DNA from 2 places in the Nocardiopsis sp. B62 genome. Region 2 is predicted to be linked to the other one. Evidence: predicted binding sites of a transcription regulator. Region 2 holds the regulator's gene; the other holds the start of a gene.

Region 1 (7,599 bases), on a different contig from region 2:
TCACCCGCTGACGACGAGGCGGTCCCGCCCGGCGGCGGCCCGCTCGGTGACCGGATCGTGGTCATCGACCCGGGTCACAACGGGGGCAACGCCGACGCCCCGAGTGAGATCAACGCGCTGGTGCCCGCCGGACCCGGCGAGAAGGCCTGCGACACCGTCGGCGCCGAGAGCGTCAACGGCTACGCGGAACACGAGTTCAACTGGGACCTGTCACTGCTCGTCCAGGAACGGCTGGAGGCGGACGGCGCCACGGTGATCCTCACCCGCGAGGACAACGAGGGCGTGGGACCGTGCGTCAACGAGCGGGCCGAGATCGCCAACGAGAACGGGGCCGACGTCGCCCTGTCCATCCACGCGGACGGCGGACCCGGTTCGGGACGGGGCTTCCACGTCATCACCCCCGGTGAGGTGAGCGGGTTCACCGAGGAGATCGTCGAGCCGTCCGCTCTCCTCGCCGAGGACATCCGCCGTGAGTACCTCGAGGGCAGCGAGATCCCCTACGCCGACTATCTCGCGGAGGAGGGCCTGGACGAGCGCACGGACCTGGGCGGACTGAACATGTCCACGGTTCCGAAGGTGTTCCTGGAGGCCGGGAACATGCGCAACACCGAGGACGCCGAACTCCTGGAGGACCCCGAGTGGCGTGAGCGCGCCGCCGACTCCATCGCCCGTGGGCTGGCCACCTACCTCCTGCGCCGGTAGGAGCGGACCCGGACGCAAACAGGGCGGGCCCCGGGGATCTCTCCCCGGGGCCCGCCCTGGCGGCGGTCGGACCGAACCGTCCGCGCCGCTCATCTCACACGGCCCGGACGGTGTCGGAACCGGACCGGCTAGCCCTCGTTGGTCTCGGGGGCCTCTTCACCGCTCTTCTTCTTGCGACGCGCCAGGTAGGCGGCGGCGCCACCACCGGCGGCGATCGCGGCACCGGCAGCGATCAGACCGGCGATCGGCGAACCGGTCTTGGCCAGGGGCTGGGCGTCCTTGGCCTCCGTCTTCGGGACGGTGTCGGTGTCGCGCTCCTTGACCGGCGGGTTCTTGGCGTCGTCGTCGCCACCGTCGTCGCCACCATCGTCGACCGAGCCGGTGGTGATGCCCGCGGCGCTCTCGGCGATCAGGAAGCCGGAGACGATCTCGTCGCCGACGCTGAAGGTGATGTACATGTCGGTGACGGCGTCGTTCCAGACGAACCCGGCGTCCTCGGTCTCGAAGACACCGCTGACGGGCTCAAGCGACACCTGGAGCTCGACGGTCTCGTCCTCGACCTGGGCCTGGAGCGTGGACTCGCCGAGGACCCCGGCGTCGAAGCCGTGGTTGACCGAACCGTCCCAGCCCTGGCTGGTGGAGACGCTCGCACCGTTGATGGTGGCCTCGAGCAGGATCTCGCCGCCGTTGTCGACCAGCTCGGAGTTCTCCTCGTCGAGCTCGATGACGTCGGCGGAGGCCGTGGTGTTCTCGTTGTCCTCGTCGTCGTCACCGTCCTCGGCGGGGTCGGCGGGCTCGTCGGACGGCTGCTCAGTGGGCTGCTCGGTCGGCTGGTCCGTGGGCTGGTCGGTGCCGCCGTCGTCCGGGACGTCGGTGTCACCCTCGCCGTCACCGGCCTCCGTGGTGTCGTCACCCTCGGGGGCGTCGTCGTCGCCCTCGTCTTCGGCGGCCTCGGTGTCCTCGTCGTCCTCGTCCGGGGTCTCCTCGTCCTCGTCCGCGTCGTCCTCGGGGTCGAGGATTCCGGGGAGGTCGGCCTCGGTGATGACGATGCGGGCGGTGTCGACGACGGCGGTACCGGTGGCTCCGCTGGAGTTGACGGTGGCGGTGGTGGTGCCCTCAACGGTCAGCCAGCTGCCGATGGCGCCGCTGAAGGAGTCCGAGACCGTCTGGTCCTTGGTGATGTAGGTCTGCGTGGGGCTGGAGGCGCCCAGGGCCGAGGCGTAGCCCCACCCGTAGGTGTCGGCGTGGGCGGGCGAGGCGGCAGCCAGGGTGAGGGCGCCCAGCGCGGCGAAGGCGGCACCGCCCTGGAGCACGCGGCGTGCGGAGATTCGAGAAGCGTTCTTCAAGATCAATCCTCGTTTGGATCATCCAGGCCCACATGAGTCGGGGCCAGGCCTGGTCTGGGCTTCCACCGCCGGAACACAAAGGCGGGAAGTCTCGGAACGCGGAATCACGGACCAGGGTCGAATGGGGGACGGCCAAGGCACACAGAAGCCCGTGACCTGCGGAAATAGAGAGCGTGCACGGTTTCGGCCCGCAGAGGGCAAGAGCCGGAAGAACCGGCCGAGTTGCTTTCCATTCCCCATGGAGACAATACAGTCACCACAAAGATCAAATACATGATCACTGATATCGAAAAGGTCACGATGAACCTTCGAACGCACTGAGTAATCGCCATCGACAATTCCAGTCATTCTTTTTGATTCCGGTAAACCTTCACCGGGATGGGGCGTCTTACAAGGAGGACCGCGCCCGAGAGGACGCCTGGCCACGGCCGGAGTCACGTCCACACCCGGCCAGAACCACCGGTCGTGTGGCGCACGCCACGTCCACTCGGCATAATGCAGGCCATGAGTCTCCCCCGGCCCTTCCGCGCCCGCGTTCTGTTCGAGTCCCCACGCGGCAGAGGACGCCTGCGGGCCACCTCCCGCCGAACACCGGCGTCCGACCGGGCGGCCCCGGACTCACACGCGGATGCGTGATACCGCACCTACGAACCTCGTGAACTGCACAATGGGGACCATGCCTCTGACACCGGCGGACATCCGCAACAAGAAGTTCCACACGGTGCGTCTGCGCCCGGGCTACAACGAGGAGGACGTCGACGCGCTCCTCGACCGGATCGAGGCGACCCTGGTGGCGCTGGAGGGCGGTCCGCGCACGGGCCCGCTGCTCACCGCGGACGAGATCCGCAACTCCCGGTTCCGCACCACCCGGATGAGCCCCGGCTACCGCGAGGACGAGGTGGACGACTTCCTCGACCTCGTCGTCGCCGACCTCGCCGGACGCGGCCTGGGCCAGCCCGCCTCGCCGCCTCCCCTGCCTCCGCGTGCAGGCCAGGCCGACCCCGGACAGCCCCACCCCGGCCAAGGGCAGGGGTACGCGGACCCGAACCGGACCGACCTGCCGTCCGACGGTCCGGGGATGGCTCCCCGGGACATCAGGGAGAAGCGCTTCGCCACCACCCGGCTGACCACCGGCTACAACGAGCAGGAGGTGGACGACTTCCTGGACCGCGCCGAGTACAGCCTGGAGGTCCTCCTCCAGGGGCGCCCGGACCGGGCCACGCTCACCTCCGCCGAGGTGGAGCGGGTCCAGTTCGCCACCACACGGGCCCGCCCCGGGTACGACCCGGCGCAGGTGGACCAGTTCCTGGACGAGCTCGCCGAGGAGTTCCGCCGCCACGAGCGCTCCTGAGCCCGGACACGCCGCCCCCGCCACACCACACAAAGGAAAGCGGAAAGTAATATTTGTGCACAGGGAGTAGTCATTCCCTGTCAAGGGCGGCCCGAGGGGAGCAGTATGCGACATTCCATGCCGTCTTGGGGTACCTCCCCGACGAGCACGGTCCAGGGGATTCCGAGCTGCACCACCATCCCCGGACCGTGGCCCGCGCCCCGGCCGCCCTCTCCGCGTGGGCACGCGGCCGACCCGTACCCGACCGACGCCGACACCGACGAGGAGGTCGTCCCGGCCTCGGCGCACCCGTGGGAGAGACCGCTGCTCGCGCTCAGCATGACGGTGACGCTGGCCCTGGCGGTGATACTGGTGAGGCTGGTGTGGTCGGCCTCGGGTTCCCTGATGTGGACGGCCCTGGCGCTGGCCACGCTGCCGTTCGTGTGCTGGTCGGCACGTGGTCTCCGGTACGCCCGTGAGCGCGCGGAGTCGGTCCGGATCTCGCCCACCCAGTTCCCCGAGGCGTACCGGGTGGTGGTCTCGCTGGCTCGGGACATGGGGCTGGCCCGCCCCCCGGAGGCGTACGTCCGCCCCGGCCCGGTCTCGGCTCACGCGGACGCCGCCGCCCACGGACTCCGGCGCTACCTGGTGCTGTCGGACGCCCTGCTCGACGACAGGGGCCTCCCGCGCGACCGGGAGGCCCTCGCCTTCCTCGTCGCCCACCAGGTGGGTCACCTCGCGGCCGGGCACACCGGTTACTGGCGGCGGGTGGCCACCCTCGGGGCGGACCTGGTCCCCGGTCTGGGCTCGGCGCTGTCCCGGGCCTGTGAGTACACGGCCGACAACCACGCGCACGCGCACGTTCCCGAGGGGTCCCACTCGGTGCGGCTCTTCGCCGGTGGCCCCACCCTGTACACGCGAGTGAACCTGGGCGAGATGGCCGCCCGGGCACGCACGGACCGGGACTGCTCGCTGATCCTCTATCACCTGCTCTCGCGGCGCCCCAGCAACACCCGCAGGATGGCCGCCCTGCGCGACCGCGACCGCCGCGGCCGGGTGTTCCTCTAGGCAGCGCCCCTGGCCGCCTTCACAGGTGCCATCGGCGCGAACGGCCGCGCTGCGAGCGGTCTGAGGGCGGCGCGAGGACACGCCGCCCGCGGACTCCCTCAGCTGGGGGCGCACAGGCGCGCGACGATCGCACCACAGCGCCCCGACCAGGGTGTTCTCGACGAAAAGCGACCCGTGCCACCTCCCGGAGACTTGACGTGTTCGAACACCTGTTCGATACACTGTTCCTTGTGAGTCTCCTGAACGAACAGATCGACGTCCGTTCCACCGACCGTGGACACCCCGCCAAGTTCACGTGGCGCGGCCACACCTTCCGCGTGCGCCGGATCATCGGCGACTGGCCCGCCCGGCCCGGGGCCCCGGGCGTACCGGCCACCCACATCCACCTGCTCCGCGTCTCGGCGGAGTCCGAGACCGGGCACCCCAGCATCATCGACATCTCCCGGGACGCCGCCTCGGACCGCTGGACCATGCGGCGCCAGTGGGGCTGACCGGCCCACAGGACGCGACCCCGGGTCCGCCCAGTGCCGCGCCCCGTCAGCGCCGACGCGTGCCAGATCGAACCTCTCCGCCTGGTGGAAGTCCACCTGGACGGTGGAGAGGGCGAACTCCCGACCTGCGGCGTCGGTGATCTGCGCGTCGATCTTGGAGCCCTGGAAGACCGCCTCGTCCTCGGCCCGTTCGTAGGCCGTCCCCGATCCGTCCAAGGCCTCGGCGAGGAGTCCGGTTGGACCGGCGCCACCGGTCCGGGGTGTCCGCGTACTTGCCGCCCGGACCGGGCAGGGACAGCCGGTGGCGGGACGAGTGACCGCAAGACGAAGGCCCCGGGGCACTCGCCCCGGGGCCTGTCGAAAACTCGATTCAGCGCGCCGGGACTGGTTCCGGCGTCGTCGTCACTGCGGCGCGCTGCATGTCGGTCACCGTATCAGCGCTCGTAGTACGGTTCACCGTCGTCGCTACGGGCCCAGCGGACACGTTCCAGGATGCGTTCGGCCATGGGCGGCATCTCGGACTCGGCGAACCAGTCCACGTCCAGGCTCTCGTCACCGTCGACCCGGGGCCGCCCGCCGACCGGACGGCACCGGAAGGCGAGGTCGAGGAACTGCACCCGGTCGCCGTTGGGGTAGGTGTGCGGTTCCTGACCGATCACGGTGACCAGTCGGTCCACCTCGACCCGCACACCGGTCTCCTCCCACACCTCGCGGACCACCGCCTGCGCGGGCTGCTCCCCCGGTTCGAGGATGCCGCCGGGGGTGGCCCAGCGCCCGTCGTCGGAACGCTGGTGCAGGAGCACGCGCCCGTCGTCGTCGAGCACCACACCGGTCACCCCCACCAGGGGCAGGAGGGAGTGGCCGACGTGCTCGCGCAACTGGGTGACGAAGTCCGGAACGGGCATGGCACCGACACTAACGCCGAACCGGGCGGGTCCGGCTGATCAACCACGCCCACGGCGGAGTTCGGCGTACTCGTGGTCCAGGACCGACATCAGGACCGCGTCGTGCCAGGCACCGTCCCAGCGCAGGTGCTCGCGCCACACTCCTTCGCGGACGAAACCCGACCTGGCGTAGGAGCGCTCGGCGTGGGTGTTGAAGGCGAACACCTCCAGGGCCACACGGTGCAGACCGGCGGTCTCGAAGGCGTACTCCAGGACCAGGTCGGTGGCCTCCGTTCCGAAGCCCTGGCCGGTGACCGCCATGGAGCCGAGGGCGATCCGGTAGTGCGCTTCCGCGTTGTCCGGGTCCAGGTCGATGAGCGCGCACTCCCCGAGGACCGCGCCGTCCGCCCGCGCGCGAATCACCCAGTCGGCCCGGTCGTGTCGGTGCTCACGCGCCGTGAACACTCGGAGCAGCTCCTCGGCGTCGAACTCCCGGTGGGTGCCAGTGAGCCTGCGGACCTGCGGGTCCATGTCCACCAGGCCGGGGATGATCTCGTGCGCGTTGACGGCCCCGAGCGGTTCGAGCCGGACCCGGTCACCGCAGAGGGAGGGCTGGTCGCGGAAGACGTCGGGAGGCACCATGATGGGAATCCAACCAGCGCCCCCACACGCGGGCAACGGGTTTTCGAACGGGGGGTACGGGTGGCGGCCGGTACGGGCACGGCGGGTCTGCACACCATTCGCGAGAACAACCTCCGGGCCGTGCTGAGGACCGTCCGCGCGCTCTCCCCGTGTTCGCGCGCCGCCGTCGCCACGGCCACCGGGTTGAACAAGACCACCGTGTCCAGCCTGGTCACCGACCTCATGGACCGCGGCCTGGTCAGGGAGACCGGGCAGACCCCGCAGGGTCGGGTGGGCCGCCCCGGCGTCCTGCTGGCCCTGGACGACCGCTCCGTGGCCGCCGTCGGCGTGGAGGTGAACGTCGACTACCTCTCGGTGGTGGCCGTGGACCTGGTCCACCGGGAACTGGCGCGAGGGCACGTGCCGCTGGACGCCCGTTCCGCCGGGGCACACGCCTGCGCGGACCGGATCGCGACCGCCCTGCGCGAGGTCACCGAGGAACCCGCGATGAAGGGCCGCACGGTGGTCGGGGTGAGCGTCGCGGTGCCCGGGCTGATCGACGCCCCCTCGGGCACGGTGACACGGGCACCCAACCTGGACTGGCGGGACGTCCCCCTCCGCGACCTCCTGCGCACCAGGTTGGAGGGTTCGACTCTGGCGGAGGCCACCGTCCTGGTCGACAACGACGCCAACCTCGGCGCCATGGCCGAGTACCGGTTCGGTTCCCTGGCCGGTCTCGGCGACCTCGTGTACGTGACCGGTGAGGTGGGGATCGGTGCGGGCGTGCTGACCGGGGGCGAGCTGCTGAGGGGAGCGGGCGGCTTCGCCGGGGAGATCGGCCATCTGGAGCTGACCGCCGACGGCCCGGAGTGCTCCTGCGGGCGACGGGGCTGCCTTGAGGCGTTGGCCGGGATCGGGGCGATCCTGCGCGCCGCCCTGCCCGATCTGGTCGCGGACCGCCCCCTGAACGGCGGGGACGTCGCGGACCTGGTGGACACCGTGGTGGCCCGCGCGTCGGCGGCCGACCCGACCGCCGTCGACGCCCTGGAACGGGCCGGAACCTGGTTGGGGCGCGGGGTGGCGACCCTGGTCAACGTGGTCAACCCCGGGGCCGTGATGGTGGGCGGGTACTTCGTGCCGATGGCCCCGTGGCTGCT
Region 2 (7,599 bases):
GCGCCGAGGTTGGCGTACCCGATCCCCAGCTGCCGGTAGGCCCGTGTCGTCTCGCCGATCCTCTCCGTGGGGAAGTCCGCGAAGGTGATGGAGATGTCCATCGCGGTGATCACGAGTTCGGTGAGCCGGGTGAACCCCTCGACGTCGAACGTGTCGTCCTCGCGTAGGAACTTCAGCAGGTTGATCGAGGCCAGGTTGCAGGACGAGTCGTCCAGACTGAGGTACTCACTGCAGGGGTTGCTCGCGCTGATGCGGCCGGTCTCGGGGTTGGTGTGCCAGTCCTGGATGGTGCCGTCGTACTGGATGCCCGGGTCCGCGCACTCCCACGCGGCGGCGGCCATGCGGTGGAAGAGCTCCTTGGCGTCGACGGTGGCGATGACCTCGCCCGTGGTGCGGGAGGTCAGGCCGAACCCGGAGCCGGTCTCCACCGCGCGCATGAACGCGTCGGACACGCGGACGGAGTTGTTGGCGTTCTGGTACTGGACGCTGAACATGTCGTCGCCGCCCAGGTCGACGTCGAAGCCCGCGTCCCGGAGCGCGCGGATCTTGTGCTCCTCGCGCGCCTTGGCCCCGACGAACTCCTCGATGTCGGGGTGGTCCACGTCGAGCACCACCATCTTGGCCGCCCGGCGGGTGGCGCCGCCGGACTTGATGGTCCCGGCGGAGGCGTCGGCGCCGCGCATGAAGGAGACCGGCCCCGAGGCGGAGCCCCCGGAGGACAGCAGCTCCCTGCTGGAGCGGATGCGCGACAGGTTCACCCCCGCGCCGGAGCCGCCCTTGAAGATCAGCCCCTCCTCCTTGTACCACTCCAGGATCGACTCCATGGTGTCCTCCACGGAGAGGATGAAGCACGCGGAGACCTGGGCCCTGGAGGTGGTGCCGACGTTGAACCAGACCGGGGAGTTGAAGCTGAAGAGCTGGTGGGCCAGGGCGTACTTGAGTTCGTGGTCGAAGACCTCGGCGTCCTGGTCCGAGGCGAAGTAGCCGTGTTCGCGGCCGGTTCTGGTGTAGACGCCGACGACGCGGTCGATGAGCTGTCTGAGGCTCGACTCGCGCTCGGGAGTGCCGACGGCCCCCCGGAAGTACTTGCTCGTCACGATCTGGGTGGCGTTCACCGACCAGGTGACGGGGAACTCGACGCCGTGCTGCTCGAAGTTGACGGTGCCGTCGCGCCAGTTGGTCATGACGACGTCGCGGAGTTCCCATTCGAGGGTGTCGTACGGATGGACGCCCTCGGTGGTGTTGACCCGGCCGATCGTCAGGCCCTTGCCCCGGCGCCTGGTCGTGCCGTTCGTCCTTCGCGTCATGGCGACCTCTCCCCCGAAGGTCATGCGCGGACCCGGCGGTGACCGCGCGGACGTTCATGTGTGTTCGGGGTGGTGCGGAAGGCACGGTCTCGGCCGGGCTCTCCACCCACCATGCGGCGGTCGCCGGGGTTACCCGGTGGTGTCGACCGCGGGCTCCCCCTCGCGGTCCTCCCGCAGGCTCGCGATCTCGGCCTCGAAGTCGGCGAGGCTCTCGAACCCACGGTAGACGCTCGCGAAGTGCAGGTAGGCGACCTCGTCCAGGTCACGCATGGGACCCAGGATGGCAAGGCCGATCTCGTGGGCGGGCACCTCGGCCACACCCCGGCCGCGGATCTCCTCCTCGACCCGCTGGCCGAGTTTGGCGAGGGCGTCCTCGGAGACGGGGCGGCCCTGGCAGGCGCGGCGCACCCCGGCGATGATCTTGGTGCGGCTGAAGGGTTCGGTGACCCCGGACCGCTTGGCCACCATCAGCAGGACGGTCTCCTGCGTGGTGAAGCGTCGCTCACAGACGGGGCAGGTCCTGCGGCGCCGGATGGCCGCGCCGTCGTCGGTGGACCTGCTGTCGATCACCCTGGTGTCCGGATGACGGCAGAACGGACAGTGCATCCCGGTTCACCTGGCTTTCCTGTACCCGACCAACAACCCTGGAGGTCTACTTAACCACAACTTATTGACCACAGCCCCCATGTCAACACCAGATGTTGTGGTCGAACCTAGGCGCCGGGGCGGACACCCGCAACCCTGCCGACGGCGTGTCCCCAAACCCTGGAACAGGGGCGGCCGAGGAACGGGGTTCGAGGAGGTGGAAACGGGGATGTGCGGCTCCGGGAGCCGAATCCAAGGATAAGGGGGCGCGGGCGCGCGGCTCGACGCCCGCCACACCTCGGCGCCGACCGAATTCCCCCCTCTCCCGCGAGCACGGAGTGGCGGCGGGGCACGGCGAGACGAACCCCATACCGGATCGCACATTCCCCGGACAACGGCCACGGCGCGCGTGTACACACATAAGTCCGGACCCCCGGAAATCGGGGCGCGAAAACACAATGCGAAATCCCCACGCGCCCTCGTCCACACGTTCTCGAACGCTTGTTTGATATCACCGTGTGCAACGACTAAAGTTGACCTTGATTTCACACCGGCTTCGCCGTCCGGTCCGCGTGGCCGATCCGGCCACACACAGGCCCTGACCGAACCGAACACCGAGGAGGCCCGGCCGTGCCGGAGGAGAACCCCGGAGCCGTCGGCTCCGGACCCACCACCGTTCTTTCGCCCGTCGGCGACCCGGGCCCGTCCGGGTCCGACACCCCCAAGCTCACCGCACGTCAGCAGAGTGTCCTCAACTGCATCCAGCGCTACGTCCGGGAACGGGGGTACCCGCCGTCCATCCGGGAGATCGGCGACACGGTCGGCCTGTCCAGCCCCTCCAGCGTGGCGCACCAGCTCAAGGTGCTCCAGCGCAAGGGCTACCTGCACCGGGACCAGAACCGGCCGCGCGCCGTGGAGCTGCGCACCCCGGGCCGCGAGGCCTCCCAGACCCTCACCCAGGAGGAGCTCACCGCCGACTCCACCCGGGCGGCCTCGGTGCCGCTGGTCGGTCGGATCGCCGCCGGTGGCCCGATCCTGGCCGAGGAGGCCGTGGAGGACGTCCTGGCGCTGCCGCGCCAGCTGGTCGGCGAGGGCCGTCTGTTCATGCTCACGGTGGTCGGTGACTCCATGATCGACGCCGCGATCACCGATGGTGACCTGGTGGTGGTCCGTCAGCAGCAGACCGCCGAGAACGGTGACATCGTCGCGGCGATGCTGGACGACGAGGCCACCGTCAAGGTGCTGCGCCGGGAGCCGGACGGGCACGTGTGGCTGATGCCGCGCAACGACGCCTACGACCCAATCCAGGGAGACGAGGCCACCATCCTCGGCAAGGTCGTCACGGTCATGCGCCGGGTCTGAGCCCAGGTCCCCGAGCCGGGGGTGGTGGGCGTGCCGATACGCTGAGGGCGTGTCGACACCTGCCTCCGCCCCCGTGTCCCCTTCCCCGAGCCGACCCCGCGCCGCCCTGGCCTCGGCCCTGGTCGCCGGGGCCCTGCTGGTCTCCGCCTGCGCGCCCAGCGACGGCGACGGGCCCGCGCTGCCCGGTGCGGCCGGGCAGGAGCGCGAGGTCTCCTTCGAGGGTGGCGGGTTCACGGTGCCGGGCACCTTCACCGCTCCCTCCGGCGCCGGTGAGGGCTCCGTCCCGGGGGTGCTCATCGTCTCCGGCAGCGGTCCCACCGACCGGGACGGCAACGGCGCCGCGCGCCCGGAGGCCAACACCAACCTGAACCTCGCCCGGGTGCTGAGCGGTGCGGGTGCCGCTTCGCTGCGCTACGACAAGTTCGGCAGCGCGGACCCGGCGGACATGAGCGAGGCCGAGGAGGAGGCCCTCGACCAGCCGGTCGACCCCCTCGTCTTCGACCGGCAGATGGCCGCCGCCTACACGGAGCTGGTCGCCCAGCCCGAGGTGGACCCCGAGCGCACGGTCATCCTGGGCCACAGTGAGGGTGCCCTGTACGCGCTGCGCGCCCACGAACTCCTCGACGCCGAACCCGCTCTGGTGCTGGCCGCTCCGCCGGGCACCCGCATGCTGGACCTCATCGACCGCCAGGTGTCCGAGCAGATCCGCACCGCCGAGGCCCAGGGCGGCGTCGGCGAGGTGACCGCGGCGCAGATGCTCTCGGACCTGCGGGCGGGCCGGGCCGCCGTGCGCGCGGGCGGGGAGCTGCCCGAGAGCGACGCCACGGGGTTGTTCGACGAGAACAGCGCGGACTACCTGACCTGGATCGACTCCTTCGACCCCGTGGAACTGGCCGAGGGCCTGCCCGGGGACACCCCGGTGCTGGTCCTGTGGGGCGACCAGGACGCCCAGGTGAACGAGGAGGAGGTCGACCGGCTCATGACCGGCCTGGACGGCGCCGAGCGGGTGGACCTGTCGGGGGTCGACCACATCCTGCGCGAGTACGACGACTCCCCCGGGGCCGCCGCCCTCGACGCGGACCGTGCCTTCTCCCCCGACGTCACCCCGGCGCTGGAGGGGTTCCTCGACGGTCTCTGGTAGCCGACCCGGAACGATCCGCTAGTCGTCCGCGGGTGCGGGCAGCTCGTCGACGACGGCGCGGGCGAGGAGCTCGGCCTCCTCGGCGGCGGCCTCACCGTCCATGGAACCGATCGCGTCGTAGTCGGTGGCGGCGGTGTAGCAGGACTCCACGTACAGGTTGGAGACCCGCACACCCACGCATCCCACTTCGAAGGCGCCGTCCTCGACCCACGTGAGCGCCTCGTCCCCCAGGCCCTCCACGGGCTGGGTGTCGTTCTCCCCGGCGGTGGAGCGCAGGGTCTCGGCGGCGGTCTCCACGCCACCCTCGACCGGGGCGGCGACCAGGACGAGGGTGGCGGCGGACGGCACGGAGGCGCCCGCTCCCTCGGGAGTGGCCCAGCGGCACTGCCAGCCCGCCCCGAAGGGGTCCTGGCCGGTGCCGACGGTCTCCTCGATCTCACTCTCGTAGCCGGGCACCGACTCCTCGAGGGTCTCGGTCTCACCGATCCCGCACTCGGGCGCGGCCTCGAACTCGCCCAGTTCCACACTGTCGCGCAGCAGGTACCAGGTGAGCCATGCGGCGAGCGCCAGCACGGCCAGGATCAGGACGACGAGGAGGGTGACGGCCAGTCCCCGGCTCTGCGGCGGGGTGGCTCCGGGGTCCTCCGACTGCGCGAAGGCGGGCGGGGGCCCGGAGTGGGGGGTGCTCACAGGGCCTCTCCCAGCTGTTCGGCGAAGGCGACGACGGTCTCGCTGGCGCGGTCGTAGGACACGGGGTCGTCCTCGTCCATGGCGCTGTAGGAGACGCGGACCAGCAGGTTGTCGCTGTGGAAGGCGAGTTCGGCGGTACCGGGGACCTGGCCGCGCCAGACCTCCGCCTCGGCGCCGGATCCCAGGACCACGGAACGACCGCGAGCCGGGGCCATCGCGGTCTGGGCCCGGGAGGCGGACTCGTCGCCGGTCACGGCCGGTTCGGCGGAGGCGTCGGTGAAGCGCGCGGACAGGTCCACCCGCAGCACACCCTGCTCCTCGGCGTCGAGTCCGGCCGTGGTCCACACGCACGCGGTGCCCTCGCCGCCCGCGAGGGGGCCGCCGTCGTCCGTTTCCAGGACGGCACCGGGCAGCGCCTCGGTGATCGCCTCCTCCGGGACCACGCCGCACGGTGGCGCCGTGGTGTGGGCGTCACCGCCCCGGGGTTGGTCCGGGTCGTTCCCCGTGAACCAGAGACCGCCTCCGACGGCGGCGGCGGAGACCGCCACCGTGCCCGTCACCACGATCGCCGCCCGCACCCAGGGTCTGGGTCCGGAACCCGTCGCAGAGCCCACCCGGCCACCGCCTCCCAATCAGTTGTCACGCCCAAGGTAGAGGGCGGTGGTCGCCAGCGCGACCACCGCCCCGTGCGACGGATCAACCGACGACGATGTTCACCAGCTTGGGCGCGCGGACGATCACCTTGCGCACGGTCTTGTCACCGATGAAGCTCTGGGCCTTCTCCGAGGCCAGGGCCAGGCGCTCCAGCTCGGCGGCGTCGATGTCGGGGGACACCGACAGCTTGTCGCGGACCTTGCTCTGCACCTGCACCACGCAGGTGACGGACTCCTGGACCAGCAGCGCCGGGTCGGCCTCGGGCCAGTTGCCGACGGCCACCGAGCCGCTGTGGCCCAGCTTCTCCCAGCCCTCCTCCGCGACGTAGGGCGCGAACAGGGACAGGGCGACGGCCACGAACTCAGCGGCCTCACGGACGGCCGGGTCGGCGGCGCCGGGACCGGAGTCGATCGCCTTGCGGGCGGCCGAGACCAGCTCCATGCAGCGGGCGATGGCGACGTTGAAGCGCTTGTCCTCGACCAGGGCGGTGATCTGGTCGATGGAGCGGTGCGTGAAGCGCCGCAGATCGGTGTCGCCTGTGGAGAGGTCCGTTCCGGGAGTGCTGCCCGCACCGGCCTCACTCATCACCCGATAGGCGCGGTTGAGGAACTTCTGCGCGGCGACCACGGACACGTCCGCCCAGTCCACGTCCTCCTCGGGCGGGGAGGCGAAGAGCATGGTCAGCCGGACCGCGTCCACACCGTAGGCGTCGATCTCCCTGCCCAGGTCCACGCCGTTGCCCAGCGACTTGGACATCGCCCGGCCCTCGTTGATGACCTGGCCCTGGTTGGTCAGACGGCGGAAGGGCTCGGTGAAGCCGACCATGCCCATGTCGTACAGGACCTTGGTGAAGAAGCGCGCGTACAGCAGGTGCAGCGTCGCGTGCTCCTTGCCGCCGATGTAGTGGTCGACGGGGCCCCACTTGTTCACCTCGTCGGTGTCGAAGGGGGCCGTGTCCAGGTGCGAGGAGATGTAGCGGAGGAAGTACCAGGACGAGTCCACGAAGGTGTCCATGGTGTCGGTGTCGCGCTCGGCCGAACCGCCGCAGGACGGGCAGTCCACGTGCAGCCACTCCTTGGCGGCGGCCAGCGGAGAGATGCCCTTGGGGGCCAGCTCGGCGCCCTGGAGGTCGGGCAGGGTGACCGGCAGCTGCTCGTCGGGGACGGCCACCTCGCCGCAGGAGGGGCAGTGGACGATCGGGATCGGGGTACCCCAGTAGCGCTGGCGGGACAGCAGCCAGTCGCGCAGGCGGAAGTTGACCGTGGCGTCGCCGGTGCCGCGCTCGCTCAGGATGCCGATGATGCGCTCGATGGCGTCGGTCTTGGTCAGGCCGTCGAGGGGGCCGGAGTCGCGCAGGACGCCCTCGCCCGCGGCGGCGACGCCGGTCTCGGCGGGGTCGGCCTCGCCGGTCTCGACCACGACCCGCACGGGCAGGTCGAAGGCGAGGGCGAAGTCGAGGTCGCGCTGGTCGTGGGCGGGCACCGCCATGACGGCGCCGTGGCCGTAGCCGGCCAGTACGTAGTCGGCGGCCCAGACGGGCATGCGCTCGCCGTTGACCGGGTTGACGGCGTAGCGGCCCAGGAACACGCCGGTCTTGGGACGCTCGGTCGTCTGGCGTTCGATGTCGGAGAGCTTGGCGACCTCGGAACGGTAGTCCTCGAAGGCCTCGCGCTGCTCGGGCGCGCACAGCTCCGCGGCCAGGTCGGCGTCGGCTGCCACCACGAAGAAGGTGGCGCCGTAGAGGGTGTCGGGCCGGGTCGTGTAGACGGTGACCGGCTCGTCGCGGCCCTCGATCTCGAAGCGCACGTCGGCGCCGGTGGAGCGGCCGATCCAGTTGCGCTGCATGGCCAGGATCTCGTC

Evidence for each region. Region 2 encodes LexA, which represses DNA repair genes until DNA is damaged. Its sites were predicted from a motif close to TCGAACANNTGTTCGA; they were not measured.
Region 1: the regulator LexA is predicted to act here: its motif matches at 4,648-4,663, upstream of KBX21_RS13310 (DUF6504 family protein).

The regions. Positions count from the first base shown of each region.
Region 1 is NZ_JAGPXK010000010.1:91,503-99,101, reverse strand. It holds gene KBX21_RS13330 (N-acetylmuramoyl-L-alanine amidase) at 1-702, shown strand, start outside; gene KBX21_RS13325 (PT domain-containing protein) at 831-2,048, opposite strand; gene KBX21_RS13320 (DivIVA domain-containing protein) at 2,716-3,399, shown strand; gene KBX21_RS13315 (M48 family metallopeptidase) at 3,517-4,446, shown strand; gene KBX21_RS13310 (DUF6504 family protein) at 4,677-4,937, shown strand; gene KBX21_RS13305 (NUDIX domain-containing protein) at 5,372-5,842, opposite strand; gene KBX21_RS13300 (GNAT family N-acetyltransferase) at 5,882-6,463, opposite strand; gene KBX21_RS13295 (ROK family transcriptional regulator) at 6,524-7,599, shown strand, end outside.
Region 2 is NZ_JAGPXK010000003.1:109,561-117,159, reverse strand. It holds gene KBX21_RS04640 (vitamin B12-dependent ribonucleotide reductase) at 1-1,307, opposite strand, end outside; gene nrdR (transcriptional regulator NrdR) at 1,437-1,913, opposite strand; gene lexA (transcriptional repressor LexA) at 2,523-3,254, shown strand; gene KBX21_RS04625 (alpha/beta fold hydrolase) at 3,304-4,395, shown strand; gene KBX21_RS04620 (hypothetical protein) at 4,414-5,085, opposite strand; gene KBX21_RS04615 (hypothetical protein) at 5,082-5,699, opposite strand; gene leuS (leucine--tRNA ligase) at 5,782-7,599, opposite strand, start outside.